3 regions of the Actinomadura sp. NPDC048021 genome follow, and region 1 is predicted to be linked to each of the others. Evidence: riboswitches for the same ligand, from Rfam matches in the RefSeq annotation. Region 1 holds a riboswitch; each other region holds the start of a gene.

Region 1 (5,433 bases):
GGGTCGCTGCGCCCGGTCCGGGCCCTGCCGTTCGACCTGCCCGAACTGCGCCGCGGCGTGATGCCGGCCCGGGAGGCCCGCGGCTGGGGGGCGGCGTTCAACGCCCTCGACCGCGTCCTGCACGTGTACGAGAGGCGGCCGGTGCGCCCGCTGCGCCGGGCGGCGCTGCGCCGGGCCGCCGACTGGATCGTCGCCAGGCAGGAGGCCGACGGCTGCTGGGGCGGGATCCAGCCGCCGTGGGTGTACTCGCTGATGGCGCTGCACGAGCTCGGCTACGGCCTCGACCATCCGGTCATCAGGCGCGGCCTCGACGGGCTCGAACGCTTCACGATCCGCGACGGGAAGGGACGCCGCCTTGAGGCGTGCCAGTCACCCGTCTGGGACACGGTCCTCGCCGTGAACGCGCTCGCCGACGCGGGGGTGGCCGCCGACCACCCGTCCCTGCTGCGGGCCGCCGAATGGATCGTCGGCGAGGAGGTCCGCGGGCCGGGGGACTGGGCGGTGAAGCGGCCGGACGTCCCGCCGGGCGGCTGGGCGTTCGAGTTCGACAACGACGTCTACCCCGACACCGACGACACCGCCGAGGCGATCCTGGCGCTGCGCCGGGCCGCCTTACCGGCGGCGGAGGAGCCGATCAGGCGGGCCGTCCGCTGGCTGGAGGGGATGGCCTCGCGCGACGGCGGCTTCGGCGCCTTCGACGCCGACAACACCCGCGAGCTGTGCACGAAGCTGCCCTTCTGCGACTTCGGCGCCGTCATCGACCCGCCGTCCGCCGACGTCACCGCCCACGTCGTTGAGGCGCTGTCCAAGGAGGGCCTCGCGGAGTCGGCCGTGGTCAGGCGCGCCGTCGTGTGGCTGCTCCGGGCGCAGGAGGCGGACGGCTCGTGGTTCGGGCGCTGGGGGGCGAACCACGTCTACGGCACGGGAAGCGTGGTGCCCGCGCTCGTCGCGGCCGGGGTGCGTCCCGGCAAGCCCGCGATCCGGCGCGCCGTGGTCTGGCTGGAGGACCACCAGAACCCCGACGGCGGCTGGGGCGAGGACCTGCGCTCCTACGACGACCCCGCGTGGATCGGGCGGGGCGAGTCCACCCCGTCGCAGACGGCCTGGGCACTGCTGGCGCTGCTCGCCGCGGGCGAGCGCACCCCTGCCGTGGAGGCCGGCGTGCGGTGGCTCGTCGACCACCAGCGCCCGGACGGCAACTGGGACGAGGAGCAGTTCACCGGCACCGGCTTCCCCGGCGACTTCTACATCAACTACCACCTGTACCGCCTGGTCTTCCCCCTGAGCGCCCTCGGCCGCTACCTGGAGGGCGCGGCATGAGGCGGGGGCGCGGACCGGGCGGGACCGCCGAGTTCACCCTGCACGAGGAGGTCCCGACACCATGAGCATGCCGCTCCGCCAGAGCCTTCGCATCGGAAGCTACATCCTCCGCAACAAGCTGCGCGGCCGGGAGAAGTTCCCGCTCATCGTCGAGCTGGAGCCCCTGTTCGCCTGCAACCTCGCCTGCGCCGGCTGCGGGAAGATCCAGCACCCGCACGACGTGCTGAGGAAGCGGATGCCGGTCGAGCAGGCCCTCGCCGCGATCGAGGAGTGCGGCGCGCCGATGGTCTCCATCGCGGGCGGCGAGCCGCTGATGCACCCGCAGATCGACGAGCTGGTGAACGAGCTCGTCCGCCGCAGGAAGTACGTCTTCCTGTGCACGAACGCGCTGCTCATCCCCAAGAAGATCGACAAGTTCGCGCCCTCGCCGTACTTCGCGTGGGCGGTGCACATCGACGGGCTGCGGGAACGCCACGACGCGTCCGTGTGCAAGGAGGGCGTCTTCGACGACGCCGTCGCGGCCGTCAGGGAGTGCAAGCGGCGGGGGTTCCGCGTCACCACCAACACGACGATCTTCAACACGGACACGCCGCAGACCGTCATCGACGTCATGAACTACCTCAACGACGACCTCCGGGTCGACGAGATGATGATCTCGCCGGGCTACGCCTACGACAAGGCGCCCGACCAGGACCACTTCCTCGGCGTCCAGGAGACGCGGGAGCTGTTCCGCAAGGCGTTCGGGGACGGCAACCGCAAGCGGTGGCGCTTCAACCACTCGCCCCTGTTCCTGGACTTCCTGGAAGGCAAGGTCGACTTCCCCTGCACGGCCTGGGCGATCCCGTCCTACTCCCTCTTCGGCTGGCAGCGTCCCTGCTACCTGATGTCGGACGGCTACGCGCAGACCTACCAGGAACTCCTGGACGAGACCGACTGGGACTCCTACGGAAGGGGACGCGACTCCCGCTGCGCCAACTGCATGGCCCACTGCGGCTACGAACCCACGGCCGTCTTCTCGACCCTCGGCTCCCTGAAGGAGTCCTTGCGGGCCGTCCGCTCGGTCTGACCCCTCTCTCTCCAAGCCCGTTCCGCCCGGCACCGGCGTCCCGCCGATGCCGGGCGTCTTCAGGGACGCCTACGTGAGGGACGTCGGCCGGTACGCCTTGTACTCGTCGCCCGAGGAGAGCCCGTAGTCGAGCTCGCGGTGGTCGGTTCCGTACCGGCCGCGCTGCTCGTAGGCCCAGTACGACGAGTGCTCCTTGTCGGCCCACTTCTCGAAGATGACGACGTGCCGGGTGGTGTTGCTGCCGAGGGCGTCCATGACGAGGTCGCCCTTCTTCAGCTCGGACATCGCGATTCGCTCGGTGTACCGCGACGCGGTGAGGCCGACGGTGTTCGTCCCGGGCTTGGGCAGCCCCAGCGCCATGGACACGTATCCCGAGCAGTCGGTGCGGTAGCCGTTGTGCGTGCTGGTCTGGCTGTAGGGGACCCGTCGGCCGGTGTGCGGATGCCAGGTCCTGGCCCGCGCGATGACCTTGGACCGCGCGTCCGACTTCGGCGCGGCGGCCTGCTTCCGCGGCTCGGCCTTCGCCGACGACTCGGTCTTCGCCGAGGGCTCGGCCTTCGCCGAGGGCTCGGCCTTCGCTGGGGCCTTGAACTCCTTCTGGACCTGGGCCTGCGCTCTGACCTGCTCCCGCGGCGCCGCCTGCCGCGGCGCGGTCCGCTGCTGCGGCACGGTCTGGACGGCGGCGACGGTTTCGGTGGACGCGTGCTGCAGGGTCGTCGGCATGGCCGCCGTCGCGCCGAAGACGGCGAGGCCCGTCAGCGTGACGGTGACCCAGGGGCCGGGCCGCAGAACGCGCGGCCGGTCGAGGTGCTTGCCTTTCAAGGGGGGCTCCTTGCTTCCATGTGCCGCCTACCGGGTTAGCTGACGGGTTCGGACGTGGAAGTCGCCCTACGGCCTGACAGGCCGATTCACCCCAGTTCGGGTTGGGTCCCCGGCTCCGCGCCACGGCGGACTCGGCGGGTGCCGCTGAGAGACAGCGGCGCTGACGATGTGGGGCCCGATCGATGAGGGATCTCGGGCCTTGTCGCGCGGGGACGGCACCCCGCCCCACCGCGCTCGGAAACCCCACGGTGGGACAAAACGCCTGGAAGGCGTCTTGAAGGGGCAAAGCTACTGAAATCACCAAGAGACGGCAAGGTCGCGGGCGATGATTCCGCAGCTCAGTGCCGTGCCGACCCGGCACCCCGGCCGTCGCCTGCCGCCGTTGTGGGCGTGCCGGGGAGGCGATCCGGGCCCGATGCGCCTCTAGACGGAGGAGAAACCTCCAGTTAATATCCGGAGGAGAACCCTTCACTTAGAGGAGGTGGGTTCCATGACCGCCATCCCGGCGCGCACCGCGTCCGGTCCGTCCGCGGCCGTCCCGAACCGGCGCTGGGCGGCGCTGGTCGTCATCGCCGTCGCGCAGCTGATGATCGCGCTCGACGCCACCATCGTGAACATCGCGCTGCCGACGGCCCAGCACGCGCTCGGCTTCGGCGACGCCGACCGGCAGTGGGTGATCACCGCGTACACCCTGTCCTTCGCCGGGCTGCTCCTGCTCGGCGGCCGGATCGCCGACCTGGTCGGGCGGCGCCGCAGCTTCCTGGCCGGGCTGGCCGGGTTCGCCGTCGCCTCGATGATCGCCGGGGCCGCGCCCGGCTTCGGGGTCCTCGTGGTCGGGCGCGCCCTGCAGGGGGCGTTCGCCGCGCTGCTCGCGCCCACCGCCCTGTCGCTGCTGGCGGTGACGTTCACCGAGCCCAGGGAGCGCGCGAAGGCGTTCGGCGTCTACGGCGCCGTGGCGAGCAGCGGCGCGGCGGTCGGGCTGCTGCTCGGCGGCGCGCTGACCCAGTACGCCGACTGGCGCTGGTGCCTCTACGTCAACGTCGCCATCGCCGCGGCCGCGTCGGTGGCGGGACGGATCGTCCTTCCCGCGCCGCCGGCGTTCCCCGGGGCGCGCGTCGACTGGATCTCCGCCGTCCTCGTCACCGGCGGCCTGGCGGCCGTCGTGTACGGCGCGGGCGAGGCCGCCCCGCACGGCTGGGACGCCTGGCGGACCACCGCGCCGCTCGCGGTCGGCGGCCTGGCGCTCGCCCTGTTCGCCGTGCGCCAGGCCAGGCACGCCGCGCCGCTGCTGCCGCTGCGGATCCTCGCCGACCGGGGCCGGGCCGGCGCCTACCTCGCGGTGGCCACCGCGGTCGTCGGCGCCTTCGGGGTCTTCCTCACGCTCACCTACTACCTCCAGGTGGTCGCGCACTTCTCCCCGATGCGCACCGGGCTGGCGTTCCTGCCGATGGCCGTCGCGAACTCCGCGAGCGGCTACCTCGTCGGCGCCCGGCTCACCCGGCGGGTGCCCGCCCGGCTGCTGATCTCCGCCGGCCTGCTCATCGCCGCGGCCGGGCTGGCCGCCCTGACCCGGCTCGACGCGGGCAGCGGCTACGCCACCGCCGTCGTCCCGGTCGAGGTCCTGCTCGGGATCGGCATGGGCGCCGTGTTCCCGCCGGCGTTCTCACTGGCGACCGCGGGCGTCTCCCCGCGCGAGGCCGGGGTCGCCGCCGCGGTCGTCAACGCCGCGTCGCAGATGGGCGGTTCGATCGGAACCGCCGTCGTCAACACCGTCGCGATCGGCGCGACCGCGGGCTACCTGCGCGAGCACGGTCCGGCCGCCTCGCGGGCGGGGGCCCTCGTGCACGGCTACACCACCGGGGCGACCGTCTCGGCGCTGGCCCTGACCGCCGTGGCCGTCGTGGTGATGCTCCTCATCCGGACCCCGCCCTCCTCGGACGCGACCACCGACCACACCTCCCGGTGACCGCGATGGCCGACCACCGGGCCGGAACGGCCGGGTCGGCGTCGGGGAGGCCGGTGCACGTGGTGAGCCGTCCACGCGCCGCCCGGACGCGGCGCTTGGAGGTGGACGGGCCGCCCCACCCCCGCACCGCCGTCAGCGGACCAGGCCGTCTGCGGCGGCGGCCGCGGGCGTGCCATCGGGTCCGAGGGTGCGAGGGTGTGGCGGCGGAGACGGGCGGCGGGTCAGACGCCGAGTTCGGCGGCGGCGAGGGCGGTGCCCT
Region 2 (5,433 bases), on a different contig from region 1:
CGCCCCTCGCCGAGCCGAGTGACCACCTCCTCGCCGTCCACCCGGATGCGCAGCCGCACGTCCCAGACGGGGTCGATGAACCCGAGGGGGCGGATCCTGCGGGCGGGGTCGAACTCGGCGCGCCAGGTGAGCCGGTCGCCCTCATGCCGGACGGGCGCGCGGACCCGCCCCTTCCGCGAGCGGCCGCGCCGGTCGCGGAACTCCAGCGTCCCGGCCAGCTCGGCATCCCGCGGGATCCGCTCCAGCGGGTTCAGCACGTGGCCGGCCATGAGCACGCGGCCGCCGCGCGTCTCCAGCCGCGTCACGGTGTTCGCCGGGCGCAGCTCCCGGAGGGGCCGCACATGGAACCCGAAGGACGTGACGTCCCGGACGCGGCGGCCGAGCGTGCCGCGCGGGCGACCGGCGCCCCAGTAGACCCGCCCGTCCCGCTCCACCAGGCGGGCGCGCAGCTCGGGACGCTTCACGGGGTCGTACTCGGCGGCGGCGAGCGCGCCCGCGTGATCGCCCTCGCGGATCAGGTGCGCGGCGATCGCGGGCAGCGGGTTGGCCTGCTCGAAGACCCGCGGGTCCAGCTCATCCAGGTAGGCGGCGGCCAGGTCGAGGAAGCGCGCCTGGTGGGCCGGGTCGCGGTCGCGCAGGTCGCGCAGGTACAGCACCAGGTCGTGGTTGACGAACTTGACGTCCTTGGCCCGCTGCAGGTCGTAGGCGCCACGCAGCGCGAAGAGCATGTCGATGCGGCGGTGGATCTCCAGCCGGTCGGTGAAGTTCGCCAGGTCGGCGCGCCGGTTGGAGATCGACGGCGCCCGCGTCCGCTCCTTGACCAGCCAGTTGTAGACGCGGTGCGGGATCAGGGCGGTCCGCCCCGCCTCCAGGTAGGCCTCGGCGGTGAACAGCAGGTCCTCGTAGTGCAGCCGCTCGACGAACCGCAGGCCGTGCTCCTCCAGGAAGCCGCGGCGGTAGGCCTTGTTGGTCGAGAGGGTGTCGTAGAGAAGATCGGGTCTCTCGCTCAGCGACCCGTAGACCGCGCTGTGCCGGTAGAGCCACGGGTACCAGGGGCGGATCCGCCCTTTGGCGCCCTCGGGCAGGTCGAGGAAGATCCGGTCGCAGAGCCCCGAGACCACGTCGGCGCCGGTGTCCTCGGCGGCGGCGAGGAGGTTGAGGCAGGCGTGCCGGTCCAGCAGGTCGTCGCTGTCGAGGAACATCACGTACCGGCCGGTGGACTCCTCGATCCCGGTGTTGCGGGGACGGCCGCAGCCGCCGGAGTTGGCCGGCAGGTGGACGGCCCGGACCCGCCCCGGATGGGCCGCGGCGAGCCGGTCGGCGGCCTCGCCCGTCCCGTCGGTGCTCGCGTCGTCGACGATCACCGTCTCGACGCCGCCCAGCGACTGCGCCAGCGTCGAGGCCACCGCCCGCGGAAGCCTGCGGGCGTCGTTGTAGGCGATCACCACCACGCTGACATCCGGGCGCACCGCCATGGGCATCCCCCTCCGCAGACTCCGGCGTGCTGGATTCCTTTCCAGGAACTCCGCACTGAGGTCCAAGAGGGATCAAAGGCTGTCAACGCTTAGCATTACCCACCGTCACCGGAGGGTTTGGGCACAACACCCGGAACGCCAGAAGGCGCCCGGCCTGAGGCCGGGCGCCTTCGCGAGGCGCGCACCTTCTCGGGACGCGTCGGATCAGCGGGCGTAGTCGGGGTAGCCGTAGCCGACGACCTGCGACTTCTCGCGGACCTTCTTCTGCACCGCGTTGTCGGTGTTGCCCTCGACGGTGGTGATGCTGCCGTCGCCGTTGTCCTTGACGACGATGCCGACGTGGTCGATGTCACCGATGCCGGCCTTGGAGCCGTCCTGCCAGTCGAAGAACACCACGGCGCCCGGCCTGGCCTTGTGGCCCCAGCGGTCGGTCTGCTTGAACCAGCTGGCGTGCTGGACGGTGTAGGCGTCCCAGCCCATGTTCTTGACGCCGGTCTGGGCGCCGAGCCAGGAGACGAACATGTTGCACCACTGGGCGCCGTTGTACTCCTTGACCGAGAAGCCGCCGTCGCGCTTGGCGGTGGCCTTCGCGTGCGGAGTCGAGATGTACCACTTGTGGTACTTGGTCTGACCGCCCTTGCCCTCGTGGACGCCGACCTGCGACTCCGCGAGCTTGATCACTTCGGCGGGCTTGACCGCGTGCGGGGGGACCTTGAAGCCCTCGCGCCGCGCCTCGGCGACGGCGTTCTCGGCCTTCACCGTCTTGGCTTGGGAGGGCTGGTGAGCGGCGGTCCCCTGCTCGGAGACCACCGCCGCCTGGGCGGAGGTCTCGGCGGCCGCGCGGCCGCCGGCGAGGGGGTTGACCACCGAGAGCCCGACCGCGCCCGCCAGGACCGCGCCCACGGCGACGCCGACGGCCTTGTCCTCGGGGGTGAGGCGGTTGAGCGAAAGTCGATCGAAAAGACCGGACATGCAGGGAATCTCCTTGTCTTCCATGGCGCCTACCGGGTTAGCTGACGGATTCGGGCATGGAAGCAGCCCTACGGCGCGACTCTCGGGCGCGCCGATTCACCCCAGAAACGTGGGTCCCCGGCTCCGCTCCGGTCACCGACCGGACGGACTCGGCCTCGCACCGCGGGAGCGGTGCAGGTATACGGATGTTCTCTCTGGCAGATCTTGATGAGGGGGCGCGCGTCGATTGGCGCGCATCGCGTGCGGATACCGCTCCGCGATCCTCGGCCGCGCATGGTGCGGCCGGTGGCAACGCATGGGACGCGCTGCGTGATTCGGGATCGAAGGTACCAACCTTCTCAAGAAAAGCAAACCAGGCATAAAGTAAAGTCTTGCCTGCTCAAAGCCCTCTCAAGAGACTCCCAACACCGGGGCGGCGCCCCCTCTTCCCGATCTTTCTCGAGAGGCGCCCAACCCCTTGCCCGCCTCCCTTACCGAGCCTTCGGGAAAAGGTAAAGAAGATCGAATAGGGGGCGTCGGACGGTCTCCGCCGAGGCGGCCCGCCACCCGGCCGCCCCGCCGGGTGAGGCGCACGTCACACTAGGTGATCTTCGCTGGCCAGGCGTGCCGTCCGTCACCGCGAGGCCCGGACGGTCACTCCACGTAAAGGGCGAACAGCGTGGTGTCGTCCGCCGCCCGGTCGTGCTCCATCCGCGCCAGCACCTCGTCCAGCACCCGGTCGGGACGCGTGGAGGAGTCCCGCAGGATGTGGGTCAGGCGGACGATCCGCTCGTCCAGGTCCGCGTCCCGGCGCTCCACCAGGCCGTCGGTGTAGAGGAAGAGCATGTCGCCCGACGTGAGCCCAGTGGTGATCGTCGTGTACTCCCAGCCGGGCATGGCGCCGAGCATCGGGTCGCGGACCACCTCCAGCGGGGTCGCCCGCCCGTCCCGGACCAGGATCGGCGGCGGATGGCCCGCGCACGTCCACTCCAGGACGTGCCGGGACGGGTCGTAGTGGGCGACGATGGCGGTGCCCGTCGCCGGCGGGTCCATGCCGCCGATCAGCTCGTTCAGCCAGCCGACCAGCCGCCCCGGGCGCTCCCCCGTGCAGGCGAGACCCAGCAGGCCGTTCCGGGTCCGCGCCATCGCCGCCGCCGCCGGCAGCCCGTGCCCGGCCGCGTCCCCGATCGCGAACATCGCCCGCCCGTCCTGGAGGGCCTTGGTCGCGAACCAGTCGCCCCCGATGCGGGCCGTGCTCTCCGCCGCCATGCTGCGGATCGAGGTGCACAGGCCCGGCAGCTGCTCGACCTCGTCCTCGTCCGGCAGGATGGCCCGCCGCAGGGTCACCGCCACGCGCCGCTCCTGGGCCGTCCGCGCCTGCTGGCGCAGCATCTGCCGCCGGGTCTCGGCCAGCGCGCGCTCCACCCCGCGCCGCCGGGTGATGTCCTGCGACACGATGTTGATCGAAACGGGCAGGCCGGACTCGCCCAGCACGGGCTCGGCGAACACCCACAGATGGCGGGGCGTCCCGTCATGGCTGATCACGCGGTGCTCCGCCTCGACCGGTTCACGCCGCGAGAACATGGTCTGGACGGCCTCCTCGACCAGCGGCAGGTCGTCGTCGGCCACGACCTTCGGCAGGTCGTGCGGCATCGGCGGCACCTCGTCGGAAGACAGGCCGTAGTTGGCCAGCATCTGCGGCGTCCAGTCCGCCTCCCCGGTGGCGAGGTCCCACTCCCCGAACCCGATCAGCGCGAGCCGCTCGACCCGCTCCAGCCGCCGCGCGATACGGTCCTCGGCCAGGTGGTACCGCCATGTGACGCAGATACCGGTAGGCACCCGCACGCATCGCACACTCATCCGCGACGAGCGGGACAGGCCCCGCTGAGCCGTCGAATACTGGATCGAGGAACGTTCCAAACGCATCCCGGACTCCAGCACCCCGACGTAGTCGTCGAACAGGCCGCTGAGCACCGCCCCCGGGTCCGTCCGCAGCAGCCGCAGTCCGGTCAGCTCCTCCCGGCCCCGCCCGAACATGTCCTTGGCGACGCCGTTGAGCTCCGCGAAAAGGAAGTCGACCACGCTGCCGTCCGGCCCCCGCACCGGGACCAGGTGGGCCGCCGAGTCGAGCGCCCCCTCCAGCACCGCCGTCGCCGCCGGGTCGTCGGGCACCCCCGCGAGGATCTCCGCGTCCCCCGCGGTGTCCTCGGCCGTCACCCGGCGCAGGACGTCCTCGGCCTCCGACAGGACCGCCTGGCGCTCCGCGGGCACCTCCTCGGCGCGCGGCGCCCTGCGCCCCGCCACCACGGCCCCCACCGGCCCGCCGCCGCCGTCCTTGACCAGCAGCGACGCCGCCTCGGCCATGTCGATGTCCAGATCGCGCGCGAGCCAGATCAGGTGCTGCAGGGCCTCGCCCGGCGGGACGCCGAGACGCCGGGCCAGCACGACCCGCGCCTCCGCCAGCACGGCCCGGTCGCGCGCCGCGCCCCGGAGGTCCTCCACGTCCGCGCCGGGCACCCCGGGCTGCGTGCCTTCCGCTTCCGCCAACCCCGTCCCCCGTTCGGCGTCACCTGCCCCTGGGAGAAAAAAGCTACATACGTCAGTGAGGGACTATTCGCCCATGTCCCTGCAAAGAGGCTAGATCTTTGCCCGGGTTTTCCGTTCACGCCCGAAGCCGACCACTTCCGGTGACCGTCTCAAAACGGACCCGTTCCCCGCCGTGTGACCCACGTCACACCCGCGTCACCTGCCGCGTCAACGAGGTGATCCGCGCCGCCGCCGTCCCGAACGGAGTCCCCGCCGGATGCAGCGTCAGCACCACCACGATCTTGTCCCCCACGACCCCCGTCGTGTGCAGCACGGGCCGCCCCAGCCCCAGGTCGGGCCGCCATGCCGCCGGCCGCACATGGCACGGCTCCGACGGCGTCTCCCCGAACCCCGACCACCCCTGCTTGACGGCCCACGGCCGCTTCACCGCCCGCGGGATCCCGAACGTCTGGTCGAACCC
Region 3 (5,433 bases), on a different contig from region 1:
CGGCGCGGGCCTCGATGCGGCGGCTCACGAGGTTCTGGACAGGGGCGGCGAGCGTCGTCCCGGCGGTCACGAGCGCGAGGAGGAGCGCGATGGACCTCGGGTCGGCCGCCGCACCGCTGCGGCGCGCGTCCGGCCCGGTCCCGCCGGCGCCGGGCCCGCCGGGATCGAGCCCGGCGCGCCGCAGCAGGCGCGGGGACGTCATCAGCAGGTACAGCAGGCACATGGCCCCCGCCACCCCGAGCGCGCCGACGAGCGTGCCCCACAGCACGTCGTCGCGCTTGGCGTGGCCGAGCTCGTGCCCGACGATGGACTCGACCTGGGCGGGCGGCGACTTCAGCAGCGTGTCGTAGAGGACGATGCGGCGCGTGGAGCCGAACCCGGACACGTAGGCGTTCAGGGACGTCGTCCGGCGGGAGGCGTCCGCGACGAGGACGTCCTCGACGGGCACGCCGTCCCGCTCGGCCATCGCCAGCAGGTCGGTGCGCAACCGCCCCGCCGGCAGCGAGTGGAACTTGTTGAACACGGGCTCCACGGCGAGCGGGTAGACGAACGAGGCGAAGACGACGAGGACGAACCCGCCCGCGGCGGCGCCGGCCCACCAGTGGCGCGGGAAGCGGCGGATGAGGGCGTAGAGGAGCAGCAGGGCGATCGTGTAGATGACCCACGTGACGGCGAGGGACTTCGCCTGGTCGACGAGCCATGCGGGCCAGCTCTGCGTGGACAGCCCGTACCGGCGCAGCACGGACTCGCTCCAGATGTGGAACGGGAGCCCGGCGACGCGCAGCAGCGTGGTCAGGGCCATGGTTCCGAGGATGATCCGAAGCGGCCGGCGGCGGGTTCTCCCGGTGGCCCAGCCGATGAACCGGGCGCCCAGCGGCGTGAGGCCCAGCACCAGGATCAGGGCGAGGCCGACGAGGAGCCCGGTGTAGGCGGGCGGGTTGACGGCCGAGTCGAACGCCCGGGAGCGGGCGATCTCGGCGGGGGTGAAGTCCAGCGCGGGATCGGGTTCCACCCGCCCGCCGGGAACGTGCCCGGGGAGCGGATTCCACGGAGTGGCTCGCGCGAGCACGGTCGCGACCCCGGCGAAGAGCACGGCGGCGGCGACGGCGGCGGCGATCCGGGGCCGGCGCGCGGGGGCGGCGCCGGGGGTTCCGGCGGCGGAGTCCCCGGCGCGGTCCTCGTCGGTCTCCGCCTCGCTCATGCGAGCTCCTCCTTCACGTAGTCGCGCCACAGTGCGGTGAAGCGCTCCCGCGTCAGGCCGAGCACGTCGCGCAGCGCCGCGGCCTCCGGGGCGCGCCCGGCGGCCCGGTAGAGCCGCACCAGCGCCGCTTCACCGTACCGGTCGGCGACCATCCGGCAGGCGAGCCAGGCCTCCTGGTAGGCCTGGGAGAGGCGGGGGGAGCCGCCGGCGAACGCGTCGGCGGAGGGCAGCGCGGAGGGCGTGCGCCCGGCGGAGACCTCGCGGCGCAGCTCGCCCGCCGCCGACCGGGTGCTGATCTTGACGCGCCGGTAGCCGACGTAGTCCGCGAAGCCCTCGATCAGCCACAGCGGGGTGCGCCCGTCGCGGGCGCCGCCGGTGGCGACGTGGGTCAGCTCGTGGGCGAGGACGACGTCGCGGCCCAGCTCGTTGAGGCGGCCGAAGGTGCCGGGGGAGACGATGACGCGGTCCTCGCCGCGACCGCCCCCGGCGGCCGGGGCGACGGCGGCGAGCGCGGCGATCTGGCCGAGGCTCTGCCCGGGGCCGGCGAGCGCGGAGGCGACGGTCGCGTCGGCGGGGACGAGCGCGACGACCCGCCGCGCCCACCCCGTGCCGACCACGGACGTCACGACCGGGACGGCCGCGTCCAGCCGCCGGGCGATGCCGTCGAGGCCGGCGCCGTCGCCGACGACCAGGCTCGTGCGGCCCCTGACCACCGTCAGGGGGCCGCAGTCCCAGATGTCGGTGTCGTCGGCGAGGCCGCGGGACGTCCCGTCGCCGACGATCGTCCACGCCCCGCCCCGCGGGGCCAGCGTGAGGTAGCGGGTGCGGGCCACGTCGCTCCGGTCGAAGCCGCGCAGCCTGTAGCGCGCCTCGACGCGGACGACGGCGGTCTCGCCGTCCACGGTCTCGACGCGGACGACGCGCTCCCGCCAGCCTTCCAGGGGAAGCTTCCGGAGATTCCCGTACATGCGGGACTGGGTGTCCTGGAAGGCGGCGGGGGCGTTGCCCACCGTGGCGAGGAACGCCATGCGGTCGCCTTGGCGGACGGCCGCGGCGCGATTGGCGAGGACGGCGGAGGCCAGGGAGGGATTGAACGTCCCGGCGGACGGGGAGCCGGGAGCACGGGCGCCCGCCGCCCGGCCGCCGGAGCGCGAGCCCGCCAGGCCGGCGCCTCCGGCGAGGAGGACGGCGACCCCGCCCGCGCCGAGGGCGAGGACCCTGCGCCGCGTGACGGGGGCGTCCTGCCCGGGGCCTTCCTCCATGGGCGCGATCCTATGCAGGGCGCGGGGCGTGGGGCGCCGTCACGACCGGTAGTCCGGGTAGCCGTAGCCGACGACGACGTCTGTGGAACGTTCCTTTATCCGGACGGCGTTGTCGGTGTTGCCCTCGACGGTCTCGATCGTGCCATCGTCGATCTTCTTGACCACCATGCCGACGTGCTCGATGTCGTCGACGGACTCACTGCCGCCCCACGAGAAGAACACGATCGCGCCGGGCCTCGGCTCGTTGCCCCAGCGGCCGTGCTCCTGGAACCAGCGGGCGTGGGCGACCGTCCAGGCGTCGCTGCCGACCTGGTCGCTGAAGCCGATCTGCTCGCCCACCCAGGAGACGAACATGTCGCACCAGTTCGCGTCGCCGTAGCCGCTGAGGGAGCCGCCGTCGCGCGCGAGGGTCTCCCGCGCGCGGGACGTGGCCATGTACCAGTCCTGGAACTTGGTCTCGCCGCCGCCGTCCTCCTCGACGCCGACCTGCGAGCGGGCGAGCTCGATGGCCTGCGCGGCGGTGGGGCGCGACTTCGCGACGGTCTTCGGGGCGGCCTTCTCGGAGGTCTCCGCCTTCGGCTGCTCGGGCTGGTCCTTCTTCGCCGGAGCCTTCGAGCCGGTCGTCTTGCGCTCGTCCTCGGCACGGCGCCCGGGCGGGCCGCCGTGCGCCGTCAGGCCGGGGGCGAGGTCGGCCGCGGCGGCGGCCCTCACCGGGGTGGAGCCGAACGGCAGGACCGACGCCTGCGCGGTGGCGGCGGCGGTGCCCAGCACGGCGGCGCCGACGATCACGCCGCCGGTCGTCCGCCAGGTCAGGGACAGGGGGTTCGGCTTGCGGTGCCTGCCGTGGGTCTTCTTGCAGTGCGCGCGTGGCACGGGGGGATCTCCTCGACTTCCATGCCGCCTACCGGGTTAGCTGACGGGTTCGGGCGTGGAAGCCGCCCTACGGCCCGCGAAGGCAGGCCGATTCACCCCGAAAAGGACGCAGTGGGTCCCCGGTTCCGCGGTGGACGCGCATGCGGGGCACGGCGGTCCGCGGACTCGGCGGTGACGTGCCCGGGGGCGGGCACGCCGGTTCTGAATGGGGAATCTCGGCGGGCGTGGACGCCCGCGGAGTGCAGGGGGTGGGGGCGTGGCCGCGTGGCGGCCACGCCCCAGGTAACGCTGCGGGATTCACTCCTTCTCTTCCAGACGCCTACCGGGTTAGCTGACGGGTTCGGGCGTGGAAGTGGCCCTACGGCGGCTCTCACCGGACTGCCGGGAGAGACGCGCCGATTCACCCCGGGTGCCGGAATGCCCGTCCGGAGAGTTCCTCCGGACTCCGGCGCAGATGGGTCCCCGGTTCCGCGCTGAGGCGGATTCGGCGCTGCCGCTGCGATCCTGGGGGCGAGATGGGGCCCGGCGCGGGACCTGTCTCCCGCGTGCGAACGAGCGGCGCCTTGTGTTGTGGACGGACGGCGGCCCGTCTCCGGGGACCGTCCGGGGCCTGCCCCGTGTACGCCACCGCGGCTGCGCGCTCAGCGCCATGCACGCTGCGGGCGTGCGCACGGTGGACGGGGTCGGCCGGGTCTGCGACGAGACCGTGCGGCGCCTTCGGGCGCCGCGGGACGGCACGTGGGGCGTGCCGCCTGGGGGGAGCGGCGCGTGGCTCGCGCCGCCGTCACGCGGGTGCTGGATGCGCCGCGTGGGGCCGGGGCGCCAGGTGGGCGCCGCGGGTCCACGGCGTCTGGAGGGCGCCGTGAGTGGTGCAAAGGTACCAAAACCCCAAAAGAAGGCAAACCCCCCCAAAATCAACAACGGACCAGGTCAAGCCTGGTCCGTTGTCGATGGAGGTCCCGTGACGCCCGTGGAGCAGGGGGTCAGGCGGTGCGTCAGGGGCGCCCGGCGCCGTAGAAGTTGCTCTTGTAGTAGCCGGAGCTGATGTCGCTGATCTTGACGACGTCGCCGGTGTGCGGGGCGTGGATCATCTTGCCGCCGCCCACGTAGAGGCCGACGTGGCCGAGGTTGCTGAAGAACACCAGATCACCGGGCTGCATGTTGTTCCAGGCGACCCGCTTGGAGCTGGTGTAGGCGTACTGGGTGTTGGTGGTGCGGGTGATGCTGACGCCCGCGGCGGCCCAGGCCTTCATGGTCAGACCGGAGCAGTCGTAGGAGTCCGGGCCCTCGGCGCCGTAGGAGTAGGGCTTGCCGAGCTGCGCGTAGGCGAAGTTGAGCGCCGTGCGGGCCGGGCCGCTCGCCGGGCCGTTGTAGGTGCCGCCCGTGGGGCCGCCGCCGCCCGGGCGGGAGGGCGTGCTCCCGCCGCCGAGCCGGCGCACGAGCGCCTTCTGCTTCTGCACCTGCTTGTCGAGGTCCTGCTTCTGCTTCTTCAGCTCGTCCTGCTTGGACTTCACCTCGTCGTAGGCGGCCTTCGCCTGGGACTGCTCGCGGCGGAGCCGCTGGGCGGTCGCGAGGAACTGGGTGAGCTGGGAGCTCCGCTCGTGCGACAGGTGCGAGAAGACGGCGGCCTGGTCGAGGATCGACTGCGGGTCGTTGCTGCCGACGAAGCCGGTGACGTCGGCCGAGTCACCGTTCTTGTAGGCGGTGGCCGCCATCTGCGCGATCTTGGACCGCTGCTCCTCGAAGTCGGCCTGCTCCTGCTTGCTCGCCTTGGTCGCGGCGTCGAACTTCTTCTTGGCGACCTTGAGCTTCTCGCGGTTCTGGTTGAACTGCTCGACCTTCTGGTCCATCTTCTCGTTGAGCTTGTCGAGCGTCTTCTGGGCCTGCGCCCGGGTCGGCTTGGGCTCGGCGTGCGCCACCACCGGGGAGCAGGTCAGGGAGACCGCCACGGTCAGTCCGGCGACGGCCGCCAGGCGACGGCGGAGGCCTGTGCCCGCAGAGCCCGCCCCGCGGCCAGGCCGCTGCGCCGGTGCCCCGATGTGATCATTGGCCACGGTCGGTTTCGCCCCTCTCGTCCACGACGTCAGCGGACGACAT

What was found. Region 1 has a riboswitch for cyclic di-AMP ahead of AB0C87_RS11380 (hypothetical protein). Riboswitches for the same ligand answer to the same signal wherever they lie in the genome.
Region 2: it holds a riboswitch for cyclic di-AMP, as region 1 does, so the genes downstream of both, AB0C87_RS40175 (CHAP domain-containing protein) here and AB0C87_RS11380 (hypothetical protein) in region 1, are expected to answer to the same signal.
Region 3: it holds a riboswitch for cyclic di-AMP, as region 1 does, so the genes downstream of both, AB0C87_RS22100 (CHAP domain-containing protein) here and AB0C87_RS11380 (hypothetical protein) in region 1, are expected to answer to the same signal.

The regions. Positions count from the first base shown of each region.
Region 1 is NZ_JBEZJQ010000005.1:306,047-311,479, forward strand. Features, by position in the region: gene shc (squalene--hopene cyclase) at 1-1,320, shown strand, start outside; gene hpnH (adenosyl-hopene transferase HpnH) at 1,382-2,386, shown strand; gene AB0C87_RS11380 (hypothetical protein) at 2,456-3,208, opposite strand; cyclic di-AMP (ydaO/yuaA leader) riboswitch at 3,218-3,355, opposite strand; gene AB0C87_RS11385 (MFS transporter) at 3,699-5,174, shown strand; gene AB0C87_RS11390 (cobalamin-independent methionine synthase II family protein) at 5,396-5,433, opposite strand, start outside.
Region 2 is NZ_JBEZJQ010000040.1:48,415-53,847, reverse strand. Features, by position in the region: gene AB0C87_RS40180 (CDP-glycerol glycerophosphotransferase family protein) at 1-1,475, opposite strand, end outside; gene AB0C87_RS40175 (CHAP domain-containing protein) at 1,680-2,447, opposite strand; cyclic di-AMP (ydaO/yuaA leader) riboswitch at 2,459-2,612, opposite strand; gene AB0C87_RS40170 (SpoIIE family protein phosphatase) at 3,081-4,973, opposite strand; gene AB0C87_RS40165 (hypothetical protein) at 5,158-5,433, opposite strand, start outside.
Region 3 is NZ_JBEZJQ010000013.1:19,230-24,662, reverse strand. Features, by position in the region: gene AB0C87_RS22110 (M48 family metallopeptidase) at 1-1,201, opposite strand, end outside; gene AB0C87_RS22105 (hypothetical protein) at 1,198-2,463, opposite strand; gene AB0C87_RS22100 (CHAP domain-containing protein) at 2,503-3,336, opposite strand; cyclic di-AMP (ydaO/yuaA leader) riboswitch at 3,346-3,485, opposite strand; cyclic di-AMP (ydaO/yuaA leader) riboswitch at 3,638-3,836, opposite strand; gene AB0C87_RS22095 (NlpC/P60 family protein) at 4,332-5,285, opposite strand.